DNA from 4 places in the Bradyrhizobium sp. McL0615 genome. Region 3 is predicted to be linked to each of the others. Evidence: predicted binding sites of a transcription regulator. Region 3 holds the regulator's gene; each other region holds the start of a gene.
What was found. Region 3 encodes PhoB, which activates phosphate uptake and scavenging genes when phosphate is short. Its sites were predicted from a motif close to TGTCATNNANCTGTCAT; they were not measured.
Positions count from the first base shown of each region.

Region 1 (4,209 bases), 2.5 Mb from region 3:
CACGGGCGCGCAGGCTGCGATCGACCAGCGCCATCGACATGGTCTTGCGCTCGCTCTGTCCGAACGCCAAGCCATAGCCGCGCGTAAAACACGGCGCTTCGGTCGCCGATCCCTTGAACTGGTTGACCATCTGGCATTCGGTCAGCGCGATCGCGCCGAGCGGAACGGCAAAGCCGGCATCCTCGGCCATGAACTCGACCTCCACCTCGCCGAACCGGATCTCGCCGGCGAAGGGGTGGTTGCGGCCATAGCCGCGTTGCGAGGAATAGCCGAGCGCCAGCAGGAAGCCTTCATCGGCGCGCGCCAGGTTTTGCAGGCGCAAATCGCGGTCCGCCGGGAAATTGAGCGGCTCGCGCGTCAGGTCACCGACGGGCGCGTCGGCATCCGCGATCGGCGACGGCTCGATCAGGCCGTCGCGGCCCAGAATGTCGGTCACGCGCGGGGTCGCCGCGGTAGACGCTTCACCGGCGGCAGGCGTATCGGGCTCGAAACCCTCGGCGAGTTGCGGATCGAGCAGACGATGGGTGTAGTCGAAGGTGGGCCCGAGAATTTGCCCGCCCGGAATATCCTTGAAGGTCGAGGAAACCCGGCGGCGCACCTGCATCGCGCCGGTGTCGACCGGCTCTGTCGCGCCAAAGCGCGGCAGCGTGGCGCGGAACGCGCGCACCAGGAAGATCGCCTCGATCAGGTCGCCACGCGCCTGCTTGATGGCGAGCGCCGCCAATTCGCGGTCGTACAGCGAACCCTCGGTCATGACCCGGTCGACGCCGAGCGTAAGCTGCTCGGAGATCTGGGCCAGTGACAGTTCGGGAACATCACGGTCGCCGCGCCGCTCATGCGCCAGCAGGCGGTGGGCGTTCTCGATGGCGCGTTCGCCTCCCTTGACGGAAACATACATGCTCAGCCTCCCCTCACGAGCCGCGTCGTGCGCGGTATGGCGACGATGGAATCGTCATGAACCAGCACGACGTCGATGCCGCGCGGAAACAGTGTGGCATTGATGGCCAGCCGCTCGAACAGATCTCGCGGCTGAATTGAAGCGCGGAACGCCGCCGAGCCGTCGATGCCAGGGCCCTGCAGCTCGACAACGGGGCCATCCGTCAAGCTTTCGACCTGCAGAACCAGCGTCGTCGAACGGTCCGGATATTCATTGCTGCCGAACGCGAAGCGATCGAGCGCCGGCAGGCTCTGCGGATCGCCTATCAGCGCAAAATTGGCAATCGACGAATCCGCAACGACTGGCGCGCTGGTATGGAACTTGAGCCATTTGGCGACATCCGCCGTCGCCGACATCTGGCCATCGAGCCAGACCGGCGTATCGTGGTCGAACAGGGTCAGCGCTATGGCGGCCGCGCCGCGCATCATCCCGACCGGTGTGCCAGCCGTGGACGCGATACATTGAATGCTACCCGGCCGCGCCATCGCATCCATGACGGAACGAAAGGTCGATTGCGCCGACAGCACCTTGTCGGCAAATCCCCCGGGTAATTCGGCAACGCTCGTCATCTCAGCCCTCACCCCGTACCAGTGTGTAGAAATCGACCCGTGTCGCCGCGGCCTCTGCCGACCTGCGGTTTCGCTTTTCGATCGTCGCCGCACGCAGCGGTGCGATCACCCCGGCTTCAACCGTGGCCGCGAATTCATCCGACTGCACCATGGCGTCGCACAGCGCGATCAGCTTCGCCTTGTGACGGTTGCGGCCGAGCGTGTAGCCGAAGCCGACTTCTCCGGTCGAAAGCCGCACCGCCGCGCGCGAAACCGTGGCTTCTCCGAGATTGAATGGCGCGCCGTCGCCGCCGACGCGACCGCGCACCATGACCAGGCCATTTTCGGGCTCGCGCAGGTCTTCGTGCGCCGGCAACGCAATCGCCTCGAGATAACAGGCAATGTCTGTGGCCTCGGCGTGGGCCAGCACCGCCATCGCAGCCTTGCGCCGGGCTTGCCCGTGACTTTCTTTGCCTGCCATCACATCGACCTTGCCTGAATCAAGTTGTCTATGATACTAGACAACTCGATACCGAAACGCCATGACGATTTCGTGACAACGAGGTGATATTTCTCCAATGGCGGATATCGCGACATGAGCATTCAGGACGCCGCCTCCGGCGTTGCGCTGTGGCGGCAGGTCGCCGACGGCATCGAGCGCGGCATCGCGGACGGCCGCTTTGCCGCCGGCGAAAAGCTGCCGGGCGAGATGGAGATCGCCGAGACCTATCGGGTCAACCGCCATACCGTACGGCGCGCGCTTGCCGCGCTCGCCGAACGCGGCCTGGTGCGCGCCGAACGCGGCAGCGGCACCTATGTCGAGACCCGGCGCATCGCCTATCCCCTGCGCTCACGAACGCGGTTTTCCGAAATCGTCGGCGCCGGCGGCCGGGAACCGCGCGGCCAATTCATCGACGCGACCGAGGAAGAAGCCACGCGCGAGTTGGCCCGGGAACTCGGACTGAAGACCGGGGCGCCGCTGGTCCGGATCGAATCGGTACGGCTGGCCGATCGCACGCCGATCTGCATCAGCACCACCTGGCTTTCGGCCGAACGCTTCCCTGATGCGGGGAAAGTGTTCGCCAATGTCCGCTCGATGACCAAGCTGGTCGCGCATTACGGCATCCGGGATTTTCGCCGCGCGTCGACCCGGATCACCGCCGGCATCGTCGACGCAACCGACGCCGCGCGGCTGGACCTCGCGCTCGGACGTCCCGTGCTCGTGGTCGACAGCACCGACGTCGATACCGCAGGCGAGCCGCTGACAACCAAGCGCTCTCGCTTTGCCGCGGAGCGTGTGGAGTTCTTGGTGGAGAATGGTTTGTAGGGTGGGCAAAGCGAAGCGTGCCCACCACAGACGACGAGAACCTACCGAGAAACGGTGGGCACGGCGCTAACGCGCCTTTGCCCACCCTACGGATCTCACGCGATTGCCCGCTGTCCGATGATGGCGAAACGCAGCTTGCCCGAGATCCAGTCGATCGCGGCCACCGCAACCAGAATCATCAGGATCAGGAACGACACTTTCTGCCACTCAAGCACGCGGATCTGCTCGGCCAGCTGCAGACCGATGCCGCCAGCGCCGACGATTCCGATGATCGTCGCTGAGCGCGTATTCGATTCGATGAAATAGAGCACCTGCCCCGCGATGACAGGCAGCACCTGGGGCATCAGGCCGAAGCGTATTTCATGCAGCGCATTGCCGCCGGAAGCCCTGATCCCCTCGACCTGCTTCCTGTCGGCCGCTTCGATGGCCTCCGAAAACAATTTGCCGAACGCCCCGAAGTCGGACAGCGCGATCGCGAGCACACCGGCGAACGGGCCGAGGCCAACGACGTTGATCCACACCAGCGCCCAGATCAGCGTGTCGACACCGCGGATGGAATCGAAAAAGCGGCGCACCGGAAAGCGCAGCCAACCCGAAGGAATGATGTTCCGCGCCGCCAGCAGGCTGAACGGCAGCGCCGCAACGGCGGCGATGGTGGTGCCGAGCAGCGCGATCGACAGGGTTTCCCCCAGCGCCGACAGATAGGCCGGCAAGGATGAGCCCGGATCGGGCGGGATCATCATCAGCGTGATCCAGCCGAGCTGGCTCAGCCCGGCGAACAGTTTTGCCGGCGAGAAGTCGAGGTCGACCAGCCCGAAGATGAAAACGGCGAAGGCGGCGACGATCATCGCCGGCACGGCGAGCCGCGACGCGGCGGGCCTGTCGAAGATATCAGGGTATTTCGCCCGCAATTGCTCCCGGTCCGGCTTCGGCAACTGGCTCATGCTCGCGCATCCTTGCCGAACAGGCGGCCGCGCAACCAGCCGGTGCCGATATCGATGATGAAGACGGTGACGATGATCGTCAGCAGAATGGCGCTGACGTCGGAGTAATAGAATTTACGGATCGCGACCACGAGTTCCTGCCCGATGCCGCCGGCGCCCACAAAGCCCATCACCGAGGCTTCGCGAACGTTGATCTCGAAGCGCAGCAGCGCGTAGCTGGCGTAGCCGGCCGATACCTGCGGCAACACGGCAAACCGCATGCAGGACAGCCAGCTTGCACCGGTCGAGCGCACGCCTTCGACCGGCTTCATGTCGGCATTTTCGACGATCTCGGAAAACAGCTTGCCAAGCGCGCCGGTGGAATGGATCGCAATCGCCAACACGCCGGCCATCGGGCCGAGACCGAAGGCGATGACGAAGATCAGTGCGAACACGATGCCGGGGACGGTGCGG
Region 1 is NZ_CP188254.1:3,385,680-3,389,888, reverse strand. Features, by position in the region: gene ACPPVP_RS16025 (carbon-phosphorus lyase complex subunit PhnI) at 1-898, opposite strand, end outside; gene phnH (phosphonate C-P lyase system protein PhnH) at 901-1,506, opposite strand; gene phnG (phosphonate C-P lyase system protein PhnG) at 1,508-1,921, opposite strand; gene phnF (phosphonate metabolism transcriptional regulator PhnF) at 2,081-2,812, shown strand; gene phnE (phosphonate ABC transporter, permease protein PhnE) at 2,908-3,756, opposite strand; gene phnE (phosphonate ABC transporter, permease protein PhnE) at 3,753-4,209, opposite strand, start outside.
Region 1: phnF (phosphonate metabolism transcriptional regulator PhnF) is a predicted target of PhoB. The motif match lies at 2,028-2,044, and genes of this name have one in related genera.

Region 2 (4,209 bases), 2.0 Mb from region 3:
TCCTGCTCACCACTTCAAGTCATAGCGGCATGAGCGCGGACGACCGAACCTACCTTGTCCAGCAAGTCGGTGCGCTGACCGGCCTCGCCGCAGCCGACGCGGAACGCAGGGTCGATGGCGTCATTGCGAGCGCCACGACAGCCATTGCAAGGTCACGGCGCAGCACCGTGATCCTCGCCTTCTCGGTCGCGACCGCGATCCTGCTCGGTGCTGTGGCTGCCTGGGCCGCGGCGTGCGCCGGCGGACGGCATCGCGACGGTGCGCCCCTGCCGGAGTGGATGGATCGATCGAATGCACTCGGCCGACGGCGAGCCACCGTGCTGCCGTAGCGTTTGGTCTTCTCCCTCCCCCCGCGAAAGAGCGGGGAGAGGGAGAAGCACCTTTACTTCGCCTTCAAAAACTCGCCGACTTCCAGCAGCACGAACTCGTTATCATCCGCCTTGTTGGGATCGCGGCTCGACGAGAACGGCAGGTTGTTGTCGTTGCCGACGATGATATGCGTCTCATCGACGCGGTCGACGTTCTCTATGGTGAAGAACGGGAAGGTCAGCACGCCGTCGTTAAGCGGCTTGCGGGCCTTGTTGTCGGGATCGCGGATTTTCATCAAATCGATATAGGCGATCTTGCGCACCGGCTTGCCGACATTGGCGTCGGACAGTTCGACCTTGTAGACGCGCTTGAATTTGGCGAGATCCGGAAAGCAGTTCTCGCCGCGCTGGCCGGCCGGGCAGGCCTTGTCGGCGGTGCCCTCGCCATTGTCGCGCTCGATGATCAGGCCGCTGGAGGCGTCGATCATGTTGAAGTCGCCGATGGCGTTGCCGTTCTGCTCGAACACATATTGCCAGTAGCGGCCGGTGAATTTTTCGTTCACGACGTCGAATTCGAGAATCCGCGAGGCTTCCTTGCCGTCGAGCTTTTCCCAGTCCTTTTTCTCGGCATCCCACAGCGGGCCCTCGAGCAGACCATAGAGGAATTTGCCGTCCTTCGACGACGCAAAACCTTCATAGCCCTTGGAGCGGCGCAGATTGACACTGGTGTAGGTCGCCCCGGGTGCGCCCGGCGACTGCACCGACCAATGGTCGGGCGAGCGCACCGGCTTGCCGTCGGCGATGGTTTCGAACACGGCGAGAATCTTGCCCATCCTGTCGGCCTTCAGCACATAGGGTCCGAACTCGTCGCCGATCCAGAAGGTGTCGCCGATGACCTGAAAGCCCTCGGTGTCGAAATCGGCACCGGTGAGATAGCGCTTTGCAGTGTCCTCATGCACGATGCGGAACGGCACCTTCTTGTCGGGATCGTGCAGGAAGACGGTTTCCTGTCGCTCGATCTTGCCGCTCGCCCAGTCGATCTTGTGGCGGTTCAGATAGAGCATCGAGTCGGCCGAGTTGTAGCGCGAGCCCATGCCGTTGTCGGTGAGCACCCAGAACGAACCGTCCGGCATCACCTTGATGCCGGAATGGCCCTGCAGCGGCTGGCCCTTGAACGGCAGCGATACGCCGGTGGGGCGCTCGTAAGACTTGCCCATCACGCTGCCGACGGTATCGACGCGCTTGCCGGTGGTGTATTTGCCCGCGGTCTTGAGATCGTCCGGCGCATCCACGGGCGCATCGATGAAGCTCTGCGCCGGCAGCACGGCGTGGCTCTTCAGCGTGGCGGGAAACTCGCCTTCGCCCTGTGCAAATGCAGCACTGGCCAGAAAGATGGACGCGACGGAGCAGAGCAATGACACGCGCATGGCGGATCTCCTCATGATGACGATGCGGAGTGTCTTGCGGAGCGGCTGTTACAGCTGGCTGACAGTTCTGTGAAGAACCTGTAACGCCGTTGGATAAGGCTGCGGCGTTATGCCGTTGGCGGGCCTGCGGGCCGCATCGTCTGCGGCAGCAGGAACGGCACGCCGCCGTCGGTATAGTCGATCGTGACGTCGACCTCGAAAATCCGGCGGATGGTCTCGGCCGTGATCGCCTCCGCGCGGCCGCCGTCGACGGCAAGCTTGCCGCGATGCAGCAGCACGATCCGGTCGGCGAAGCGCATCGCCAGATTGAGGTCGTGCAGCACGGCAATCACGGCCGTACCGTTCTGCGCGCGCCGCCGCGCCGTCTCCACCAGATCGATCTGGTGGCGCATATCGAGGCTGGAAGTCGGCTCGTCCAGCAATAGCAGGCCGGGGCCGTGCTGTTGTTCGCCGCAGGCGAGTTGCACCAGCACGCGGGCAAAATGCGCGCGTTGCTGTTCGCCGCCGGAAAGCGTCGGCAATTGCCGGTGACTGAATGGGGCCAGTCCGACCTCGTCGAGTGCGGCATCGACCAGCCGTTGCGCGGCGGAGCGGCCGGCGTCGCCAGCGCCCATATGGACGATCTCCTCGACGGTGAACGGGAAGGTGACGTTGACATGCTGCGACAGCATCGTGCGGTGATAGGCGAGCTGGCGCGGCGGATAGAGGTGGATCTCGCGCTGCTTCAACCGGATTTGGCCGCGCGTCGGGCGGAGGTCGCCGGACAGCATCCGCAGCAGCGTCGATTTGCCGGCGCCGTTGGGACCGACGATCGCGACCATCTCGCCGGCCTTGATGCGCAGGTCGATGCCGTCGACCAGCGTGGCGCCCCCGATCGTCATCGAGATCGATTGGGCTTCGAGAATGGCGGTCATAGCGGAACCAGCCCGCGCTGGCGCAACAGCATGCCTAAGAAAAACGGCGCGCCGATCGCCGCCGTCAGGATGCCGATCGGCATTTCCGCCGGCGCCACGATGGTGCGCGCCAGCGTGTCGGCGCCCACCATCAGCACCGCGCCCAACAGCATCGAGGTCGGCAGCAGCAGCCGGTGCGCCGGCCCGATCACCAGCCGCAGCAGATGCGGCACCACGATGCCGACAAAGCCGACCACGCCGCAGACCGATACCGCAACGCCGGTCATCGCCGACACCAGCACGATCGAAATCCGCTTCAGCCGCTCGACGTCGACGCCGTTGTGAAAAGCCTCGGCCTCGCCGAGCACCAGCACATCAAGCCCGCGCGCGATCGAGACGCAGGCAATCAAAGCAAGCCCCAGCACCGGCGCCAGCGTGGCGAGCTTGGGCCAGGTCGCGCCGCTCAGCGAGCCCAGCATCCAGAACGTGATATCGCGCAACTGGCGATCGTCGGCGATGAACACCAGGAGCCCGATGCCGGCATTGGCGATGGCGGCAATCGCAATGCCGGCCAGCAGGAAGATCGCAATCGACGTCCGCCCCGAGCGGCTCGCGATCCCATACAGAACGATCGTCGTCCCCAGCGAGCCGGCGAAGGCCGCGATCGGCAGCAACTGATTCTGCATGAAGCGGAGGCTCTCGCCGGGGTGGCTGTCGGTGAAGACGATCGCTGCCGCCGCTGCAAACGCGCCGCCGGAGGAAACGCCGACCAGTGCGGGGTCGGCGAGGGGGTTTCGAAACAGTCCCTGCATAATGGCGCCCGATGTCGCGAGCAGGGCGCCGACCATCGCGGCTGCCGCGATCCGCGGAATCCGGATCGACCACAATACGAGCTGGTCGCGCGCGAGGCTTGGTCCCGCTGCAGCGTCCGCCCACAGGCCGAGCGCGGCCGGCAGCCGCGCCAGCGGAATGCCGGCAGCGCCCATCGTCAGCGCGATCAGCGCCGCGGCGGCAAGCGCGGCGAGCAGGCAAATGACGGTGAGGGACGCGGGCGGACGGAACGCGTATCCGCTGCGCTGCTTGGCACGTTCCGTGCTGTCGGAGAGGGCCGTCACAGCCGGCAGTTTGCGTTGACTGCCGCCGGCTTGAATTTCTCGGCATGCGGCGCCAGCGCCGGATAGAGCTGGATCGAGAGGTCGCGCGCTGCGACCGCCGTGCGCGGCCCGAAGCCGAGTAGATAGAGGCCTTCCATCGAGATGAAAGTCTTGTTGGCCGCGACCGGGGTCAGCGCGAAGGCCGGATGGAGGTACACCGTCTCCGCCTCCACCGAATCCTTGCCGCGCTGGATCGAGAGCACCACGTCGGGCTTTGCAGCGACGATCGCCTCGTCGTTGATGATCTTGTAGCCGTCATAGCCGTCGATCGCGTTGACGGCGCCGGCGAGCGCGATGATCTCGTTGGCGGCGGTCTTGTGGCCCGCAGCCATCGCCCGGCCGTTCAATAGCGACATCACGAACATCACGCGGACCGGCTTCGTCACCTTGGCGCGCAGCTCGCGCAGTTGCGTCAGATCGTCCGTCA
Region 2 is NZ_CP188254.1:7,666,623-7,670,831, reverse strand. Features, by position in the region: gene ACPPVP_RS36880 (hypothetical protein) at 1-329, shown strand, start outside; gene ACPPVP_RS36875 (esterase-like activity of phytase family protein) at 383-1,735, opposite strand; gene ACPPVP_RS36870 (heme ABC transporter ATP-binding protein) at 1,843-2,649, opposite strand; gene ACPPVP_RS36865 (FecCD family ABC transporter permease) at 2,646-3,743, opposite strand; gene ACPPVP_RS36860 (heme/hemin ABC transporter substrate-binding protein) at 3,740-4,209, opposite strand, start outside.
Region 2: ACPPVP_RS36875 (esterase-like activity of phytase family protein) is a predicted target of PhoB. The motif match lies at 1,783-1,799, and genes of this name have one in related genera.

Region 3 (4,209 bases):
TGACCGTGATCGGGGTCGGCATCGGCGCGCCGCTCGGCCTGTTCGCCGGCACGTATCTGGCCGAATACGGTAAGCACGACAAGCTCACCTCGGTGATCCGCTTCATCAACGATATCCTGTTGAGCGCGCCGTCGATCATCATCGGCCTGTTTATCTACGGCGCCATCGTGGTGCCGATGGGCGGCTTCTCGGCCTTCGCCGGCTGCCTGGCGCTCGCCGTGATCGTGATCCCCGTGGTGGTCCGCACCACCGAGGACATGCTGGGACTGGTGCCCAATCCGCTGCGCGAGGCCGCCTCCGCTCTCGGGCTGCCGCGCTCGCTGGTGATCCGGCGGATCGCCTATCGCGCCGCCCGCTCGGGCCTGATCACCGGCGTGCTGCTGGCGACCGCCCGCGTCGCCGGCGAGACTGCGCCGCTGTTGTTCACCGCGCTGTCGAACCAGTTCTTCAGCCTGAACCTGACCAAGACGATGGCGAACCTTCCCGTCACCATCAACAACTTCGTGCAGAGCCCCTATGTCTACTGGAAGCAGCTCGCCTGGAGCGGGGCGCTGCTGATCACGCTCACCGTACTTGCCCTGAATATTGGCGCGCGCATTCTCGGCGCCGAGAGGACATCCAAATGACCGAACTCTCCGTATCAGTGAGTACCGCGAGCGGGCCCGTTCCGCAGGTGGCGCTGCCCGAGGCCGCACCGAAGGTGACCGCCCGCGGCCTGAACTTTTACTATGGCGAGCACCATGCGCTGAAGAACATCAACCTGACGCTCGGCACCAACCGCGTCACCGCCTTCATCGGCCCGTCCGGCTGCGGCAAGTCCACGCTGCTGCGGATCTTCAACCGGATGTACGACCTCTATCCCGGCCAGAAGGCGACCGGCCAGTTGATGCTCGACCAGACCAACATCCTCGACCCCAAGCTCGACCTCAATCTGCTGCGGGCCCGCGTCGGCATGGTGTTCCAGAAGCCGACGCCGTTCCCGATGACGATCTACGAAAACATCGCCTTCGGCATCCGGCTCTATGAGAAGATCTCCAAGTCGGAGATGGACGGCCGGGTCGAGAAGGCGCTGCGCGGTGGCGCGCTGTGGAACGAGGTCAAGGACAAGCTGAACGCAAGCGGGCTGTCGCTGTCCGGCGGCCAGCAGCAGCGGCTCTGCATCGCGCGCACGGTTGCGGTGCGGCCCGAGGTGATTTTGTTCGACGAGCCCTGCTCGGCGCTGGACCCGATCTCGACCGCCAAGGTCGAGGAACTGATCCAGGAGCTGGCGGAGGATTACACCATCGCCATCGTCACCCATAACATGCAGCAGGCGGCCCGCGTCTCGGACAAGACCGCCTTCATGTATCTCGGCGAGCTGATAGAGTTCGACGACACCAACAAGATTTTCACCTCGCCGAGCGATCGACGTACCCAAGATTACATCACCGGCCGGTTCGGTTGAGGAGATAACACATGGCTTCTGAACACACCGCCAAGGCATTCGACAGCGACCTCCAGGAATTGACCCGTCTCGTCGCCGAGATGGGCGGCCTGGCTGAGCGCATGATCACCGAATCCGTCGACGCGCTGGTCCGTCGCGACGTCGCTCTCGGCAAGCGCGTCGTCGCGTCTGACGTCGAGATCGACCGGCTGCAGCATCTGATCGAGGAGCGCGCGGTGCTGACTATCGCGCGCCGCCAGCCGATGGCGATCGACCTGCGCGAGATCGTCGGCGCCATGCGGGTCGCCACCGATCTGGAGCGGATCGGCGACCTCGCCAAGAACATGGGCAAGCGCGTCGCAGCACTGGAAAACGATTTCCAGCCGCTGAAGCTGATGCGCGGCCTCGAACACATGACCGACCTGGTGCAGTCGCAGGTCAAGTCGGTGCTGGACGCCTATGCAGCGCACGATCTGCCGGCGGCGATGGCGGTCTGGAAGGGCGACGAGGAAGTCGACGCCATCTGCACCTCGCTGTTCCGCGAGCTCCTGACCTATATGATGGAAGACCCGCGCAACATCTCGTTCTGCATCCATTTGATGTTCTGCGCCAAGAACATCGAACGGATCGGCGACCATGCCACCAATATCGCCGAGACCGTGTTCTACATGATCGAGGGCCAGCAGATGCTCGACAAGCGCCCGAAGGGCGACATGACGAATTTTGCCACGACCGTACCGAATAGCTGAGGGATAGAAGATGAGCGCGCGCATTATGGTGGTCGAGGACGAGGAAGCGCTGACCACGCTGTTGCGCTACAACCTCGACGCCGAAGGTTATGATGTCGAAACCGTCGCGCGCGGCGACGATGCGGATACCCGGTTGAAGGAACGGGTGCCCGATCTCGTCGTGCTGGACTGGATGCTGCCCGGTCTGTCAGGCATCGAACTCTGCCGGCGCCTGCGCGCCCGGCCGGAGACCAAGCAATTGCCGATCATCATGCTGACCGCGCGCGGCGAGGAGAGCGAGCGGGTGCGGGGGCTGGCGACCGGCGCCGACGATTACATCGTCAAACCGTTCTCGGTGCCGGAACTGCTGGCGCGGGTGAAGGGCCTGTTGCGGCGCGCGAGCCCGGAGCGGCTCGCCACCGTGCTGACCTATGGCGACATCGAACTGGATCGCGAGAAACGCCGCGTCGCGCGTTCGGGCCGCCAGATCGATCTCGGCCCGACCGAGTATCGCCTGCTGGAGTTTTTCCTGGAGCATCCCGGCCGCGTCTTCAGCCGCGAGCAATTGCTCGACAGCGTCTGGGGCCGCGACATCTATATCGACGAGCGCACCGTCGACGTCCATATCGGCCGCCTGCGCAAACTGCTCAACCCCGGCCGCGAGCAGGACCCGATCCGCACCGTGCGCGGCGCCGGCTACGCGCTGGATGACCGGTTTGCGAAGGTGGAGCCGTAAGGCTTCAGCGTTCGCAACCGCCGTCGTCCCTGCGAACGCAGGGACCCATACCCACAAATCTCGATTGTTGAAAAACGCTGGAGCTCCAGCGAAGCATAACCACTGACATCGGTGGTTATGGGTCCCTGCGTTCGCAGGGACGACAAACCATTTGGTTCGTAGCCCGGGTTGCGCTGCGCTCCATCCGGGCTCGATAAATCGCAACTTACCGCGTCGGCTTCGGCTGCTGCCTGCGCCGGTCGGAGGCCGGCTGATACGCCACGCGCGAGTGATGCGCGCAATAGGGCAGGCCCGCGAGCGCCTTGCCGCCGCAGAAGAAGAATTCCGGGCTCGAGGGATCGCCGACCGGCCAGTGGCAGGTGGCTTCGTTCAGTTCGAGCAGCGACAGCCGCTGGCTCATCGGCACCACGTTGTCGAAGGCGATCGGATCCGGCTCCATCTCGACCTCGAAAGCGTGCGCCAGCGCGGTGTTGCCGCGCGATACCGGGCGCGATACCCGCATCATCTGCTGCGCCGGGCGCGCCTTGCGCTGCCGCGGGGCGGCCGAGGAGGGGCTCTTGGCGCGGCCGGACAGGCCCAGCCGGTGCACTTTGCCGATCACAGCGTTTCGCGTCACATTTCCGAGTTCCGCGGCGATCTGGCTGGCCGACAATCCGGCTTCCCAGAGCTTTTTCAGCTGTTCGACGCGATCGTCGGACCAGGTCAATACCGTCATCGCATTCTTCCCTTCGCATCGCGCCGGCCAATCAGGGGCAGCACTGGCGACGTCATTCGTCTCAAAAATCCCTGCGGTCAGAATCCCTTAGCCCTCGCCGGGCGCGAAAGCCGCGCCCGAACGTGTACGCTGTACAAAATGGACTCTTGGGATCAGATCCGCCGCACGAGATGTCGTACCCGACAGCCCAAAAGCTACAATATGGCGGGACTCGGGCGCAAGAGTCCGCGCCGATGCGTCCACATGTTCCGGCATCTCTGCATTGCAGTGCGTGTTTTGCACCACACCGCAATCCTACGGAATTAACCTTTCTTGCGCCGCAGGAAGGCCCGCTTTCAGTGCTGGAAACACAGCCTTGTGGCGTGTTGACAGCGACCGCCGCCCACATAGAATACCTCCTACGTGCCGCCCTTAAGAGGCGGCACGTTTCGTTTTCGCAAGACCGGCTGCTGCCGCGTTCGCGCTCACGCTCGCATGCTCCGCGGCCGGTCAAAACCTTCAGTGATTGCCATGACCCAAAGCGCCACGTCGCATCTGCTCCCCGTCTTCGCCAGGGTCGATCTCGGCTTCGAGCGCGGCGAGGGCTGCTGGCTGACCGCCACCAATG
Region 3 is NZ_CP188254.1:838,968-843,176, forward strand. Features, by position in the region: gene pstA (phosphate ABC transporter permease PstA) at 1-626, shown strand, start outside; gene pstB (phosphate ABC transporter ATP-binding protein PstB) at 623-1,444, shown strand; gene phoU (phosphate signaling complex protein PhoU) at 1,456-2,172, shown strand; gene phoB (phosphate regulon transcriptional regulator PhoB) at 2,183-2,887, shown strand; gene ACPPVP_RS03875 (GcrA family cell cycle regulator) at 3,093-3,602, opposite strand; gene ACPPVP_RS03880 (aspartate aminotransferase family protein) at 4,113-4,209, shown strand, end outside.

Region 4 (4,209 bases), 1.7 Mb from region 3:
CGCGAAGCGGATCGGCACCCATCACTTTGCACTCCCCAAGACGATGTGATTCCCGAGCTGGCTTCCGGCGCTACGATGTCATTCCCACTTGGCGCCGATCGACTCGACGGCCAGCTTGGCGATCCGCAAATCGGTCTCCCAATCACCGCCGCTGACGCCGACGCCGCCGATGCATTCGCGGTCGACCAGCACCGGCACGCCGCCTTCCATGGCCGTCCACCGTTCCGGTCCGGCGGCAAGCGCAAGTCCGATCGCATGGCTGACGTCGAGGTCCTGACCGGCCGCGCCTTTGGCCGTGGTCGGGCGCCGGTTTGACGCGGCGCAAACCGCCTTGGTGGTGCAGGAGTGCACGGTATGGAAGCGGCCGCCGTCCATGCGCTCTATCAGGATCACATGCCCACCGGCATCCACAATGGCACAGGCGATCGCGATGTTGGCCTGGCCGGCCAATTCCAGCGCCGTCGCCATGATCTTTTTCGCGCCCTGATGCGTCAGGCGCTTGCTGTCGGCGACAAACATGGCGGGGCTCCGGTCGGGCGGGACAGGCGAAGTGTGCGCCACCGCTGCGCCTCGTTCAAGAACTAACGCAACTTCGGGATGTGGTTTTGCACACCACCGCGCCAGCGTGGTGATCCTGTCCGAACTATGCGGCGCGAACATGGAAGCTGGTCCGGGATTCCGTGCCGACGATCCCGCGGTCGAAGACGTCAGATATGCTGCGCCATGATCTGACCCGGCCGCGCGTCCGGGCGGGGCTCGATATCGACCGACCAGAGGTCCCGGTTATCGACATCCTTCAACGTCACGGTCATCACTTCGGTCTTGCCGTCGATATCGACGCGGCCGAAGAACTGCAGGCCGTAACAGGGGGCGAGATTCTCGCCGCTGCAGCCCTTCTGGAACATCGCTTTCGGTCCGAACGTGTTGTCGAGCGGGGCCGGCGCCCAGGTGCCCGCATGCAGCGGACCGGAGACGAATTCCCAGAACGGTTCGAAATCCTGATAGGCCGCGCGGTTCGGGTCGTAATGGTGCGCGGCCGTATAATGCATGTCGGCGGTCAGCCACACCGTGTTGCGGATGCCGGCGCGCTTCATGAACGACAGCAGATTGGCGATCTCGTGCTCGCGCCGCTCCGGCGGGCCGTCGCCGAGCGCGATGCCATCCTCGCTGAAGAGGCCGATCGGCATGTCGGCGGCGATCACTTTCCAGGTGGCATCGGACGCCACCAGCTCGCGCTTCAGCCAGGCCAGTTGCGCAGCACCCAGGATGCAGGTCTCGCTCAGGTCGTCGCGCTGATTCCAGGTGGAATCGCGGTAGCTGCGCATGTCGAGCATGAAGACGTCGAGCAGCGGTCCATAGGCGATCTTGCGATAGATGCGGCCGTCTTGGGCGGGCACGGCCCGCATCGGCATGAACTCATGGAACGCGCGGCGCGCTCGCGCCACCAGAAGCGAGCTGCCGTCCTCGGCATAGCCGGTCTCATCGGCGGTACCCATCGGCGCCCAATCGTTGGTGACCTCGTGGTCGTCCCATTGCGCGAACAGGGGCACGGCGGCATGGAAGGCGCGAAAGTTCTGGTCGAGCCAGTTGTATTTGTAGTTGCCGCGGAACTCGGCGAGGCTGTGGGCGACGACGGATTTTTCCTCGGTGACGACGTTTCGCCACACGTCACCATCGGGCAGCTTCAATTCCCGCTCGACCGGGCAATCCGCATAGATGTGATCGCCGGAATGGATGAAGAAGTCCGGACGGTTGTCGAGCATGGTGCGGTATGTCCGCATCCCGCCACGGCTTTCGTCGATGCCCCAGCCCTGCCCCGTGGTATCGCCCGACCAGGCGAACGATATCGAGCTTCGTGTCACGGGCGCGGTACGCAAATGCCCAAGCTGCGTCTCGCCGACGAGACCCTGCCCGCCGATATCTTCAAACCGCACGCGATAGAAAATATCCTGCCCGGCCGGCAGGCCGTCGAGCAGCACCTTTGAGGTGAAATCGCCGGCCGGCAAGGCCTCGGCGGAGGCCGAGCCAATGATGGTCTTGAAACTCTCCACAACAGAACATTCCACCTGCATCCGCGCCGGCCGGTCGGCGCGCGCCCAGATCACCGCGGAATTGGCCGAGACGTCGCCGGATTGAATGCCGCTGGTGATGAGCGGCCGGTCCGCGGCGCGGCTGAGATACGGTCTGGCGAGGCTGCCGAGACCGGCCACGGCGCATGTTGCTGCGGAGCGGACCAGCCATTGACGCCGGTTCAAGCCTTGTTGGTTCAAGCCTTGCCCGGCGCGTATCGCAATTGGCATCGAAGCACCCTCGTCGAATCACGACGAAGGTGTGCCCGTTGAGTTTGACTCGCGGCTGAAGCTTTTACGACAGGTGGATGACGTGGACGCGTCGCTTCGTAGGGTGGGTTAGCGAAGCGTAACCCACCAAAGTGTTTCTGCGGGGAGGTCAAAGCGGTGGGTTACGCCTTCGGCTAACCCACCCTACGAAGTTACGAATCTCTACCGCTCCCAGCCGCAGATGCCGCCGGACTTGCACGGCCAGGTCTGGATGCGCGTATCGCGCGCCTGCGCGTCGAGTGGGTTGCTGTGACGCCGCGCCAGCTTGGTGCGGGCGGCGGCGCGCGGCTTTTCGACACGCTGCTCCGCCACTTGCGGCTTGGGCGCGGCTTCCTTTGCCACCACCACGCGTTCCGTCTTCACCGGCTTGCGATCGGTCCTCGCCTCGATACGGACCGGAGCGAATTGCGTCTCGGGGCCGAGTCGCTTCGGCGAGAGCAGGGCCTGAGGAAGATCGAGGCCGAGGAACTCGTCGGCGCGATATTCGTCGGCCAGCGCGGCGCTGCCCGACATCAGGAGCCCTGTACAAAGCGCTGTCGCAATAGCCGTTTTCAGGCCCATCGCTGGCCTCCTGAAATCTACCAAAAGGGTGAAACTGACACCTTGATGTAGGAAGCCGGCCGGACAATGCCAGCCGTTCCCGGTCACAAGATGAACGATGGTTGGTCCCGGCTGTGGAAAAGTCCACAATCCGGATGAACAGCCCTACTCGGCGGCCTGCGCCACCGGCTGGCCGATCGCGGCTTCCAGGCGCGCGCATTCTCCGCGGAATTTTGCGACATTGGCTTCCTTGATGTGGCCGTAGCCGCGAACGAGTTCCGCGGATTTTGCCAGCGCTACCAGGCGCGGCCAGTCCTGCGGTTTCGCCTTGTCGAGATGGCGGAACATCATCGTGGAATATTCGCCCGGCAAGGCGCGTTCCATCCGGCGCTCAGTCGTGTAACCGAACGGATCGAACGCCGTTCCGCGCAGGAACTTGAACCGCGTCAGCAGGTCGAAGGCGCGAAAAATCCAGGAACCGAACTCGCGCTTGCGCAAATGTCCGGTCACCTTGTCGCGCGACGCCAGCAGCGGAGGCGCGAGGCTGACCTTGACGCCGGGGTCGCCGTCGAACTGTTCCTTCAACGCTTTTGCGAACTCGCCGTCGGAATAGAGCCGGGCGACTTCGTATTCGTCCTTGTAGGCCATCAGCTTGAACAGGCCTTTTGCAAAGGCCTCGGTGAGGTCATGCGAACCGGGCGAGCCCTCGGCTTCGGCGGCACGGACGCGCTCCACCTTGGCGAGGTAGCGCTTCGAATAAGCCTCATTCTGGTACTCGATCAGGAAATTGGCGCGGAAAGCGATGCTCTCGTCGAGCGTCCGCTTGGCCGGCGCCGCGCCTGAGTTCTTGAAGCGCGCGGCGCTGACGACGCGCTGCAGGTCGTGTGCGGCGAGCCGGCCCCAGGAGAACGCCAGCTTGTTCATCTCGATCGCCGCGCCATTGAGGTCGATCGCCTTCATGATCGCCTCCAGCGAAAGCGGAATCGCGCCGCGCTGGAAAGCAAAGCCAAGCATGAAGGCGTTGGTGGCGATGCTGTCGCCCATCAGTGCGGTGGCAAGCCCGGTGGCGTCCAGAATATCGAGATCGGAGGCGCTGACGGCCCCGTTGAGCGAGTCCCGCATCGTCCCCGCCTCGAAGTCGATGTCGGGGTTGATGACGAAACTCGCGGTCGGCAGCAGGTCGGCATTGACGATGGCGCGGGTCACACCGCGCTCGGCCCGGCTCAGCGCCGGGATGCTGGTGGCGACCACGATGTCGCAGCCGAGGATGAGGTTGGCCCCGCCCGGCGCGATGCGGACGGTCGCGAGATCGTCGGCTTCGGGCGCGATG
Region 4 is NZ_CP188254.1:2,528,613-2,532,821, reverse strand. Features, by position in the region: gene ACPPVP_RS12180 (Gfo/Idh/MocA family protein) at 1-22, opposite strand, end outside; gene ACPPVP_RS12175 (GlcG/HbpS family heme-binding protein) at 79-519, opposite strand; gene ACPPVP_RS12170 (alkaline phosphatase D family protein) at 708-2,300, opposite strand; gene ACPPVP_RS12165 (hypothetical protein) at 2,502-2,900, opposite strand; gene ACPPVP_RS12160 (indolepyruvate ferredoxin oxidoreductase family protein) at 3,045-4,209, opposite strand, start outside.
Region 4: ACPPVP_RS12170 (alkaline phosphatase D family protein) is a predicted target of PhoB. The motif match lies at 2,367-2,383, and genes of this name have one in related genera.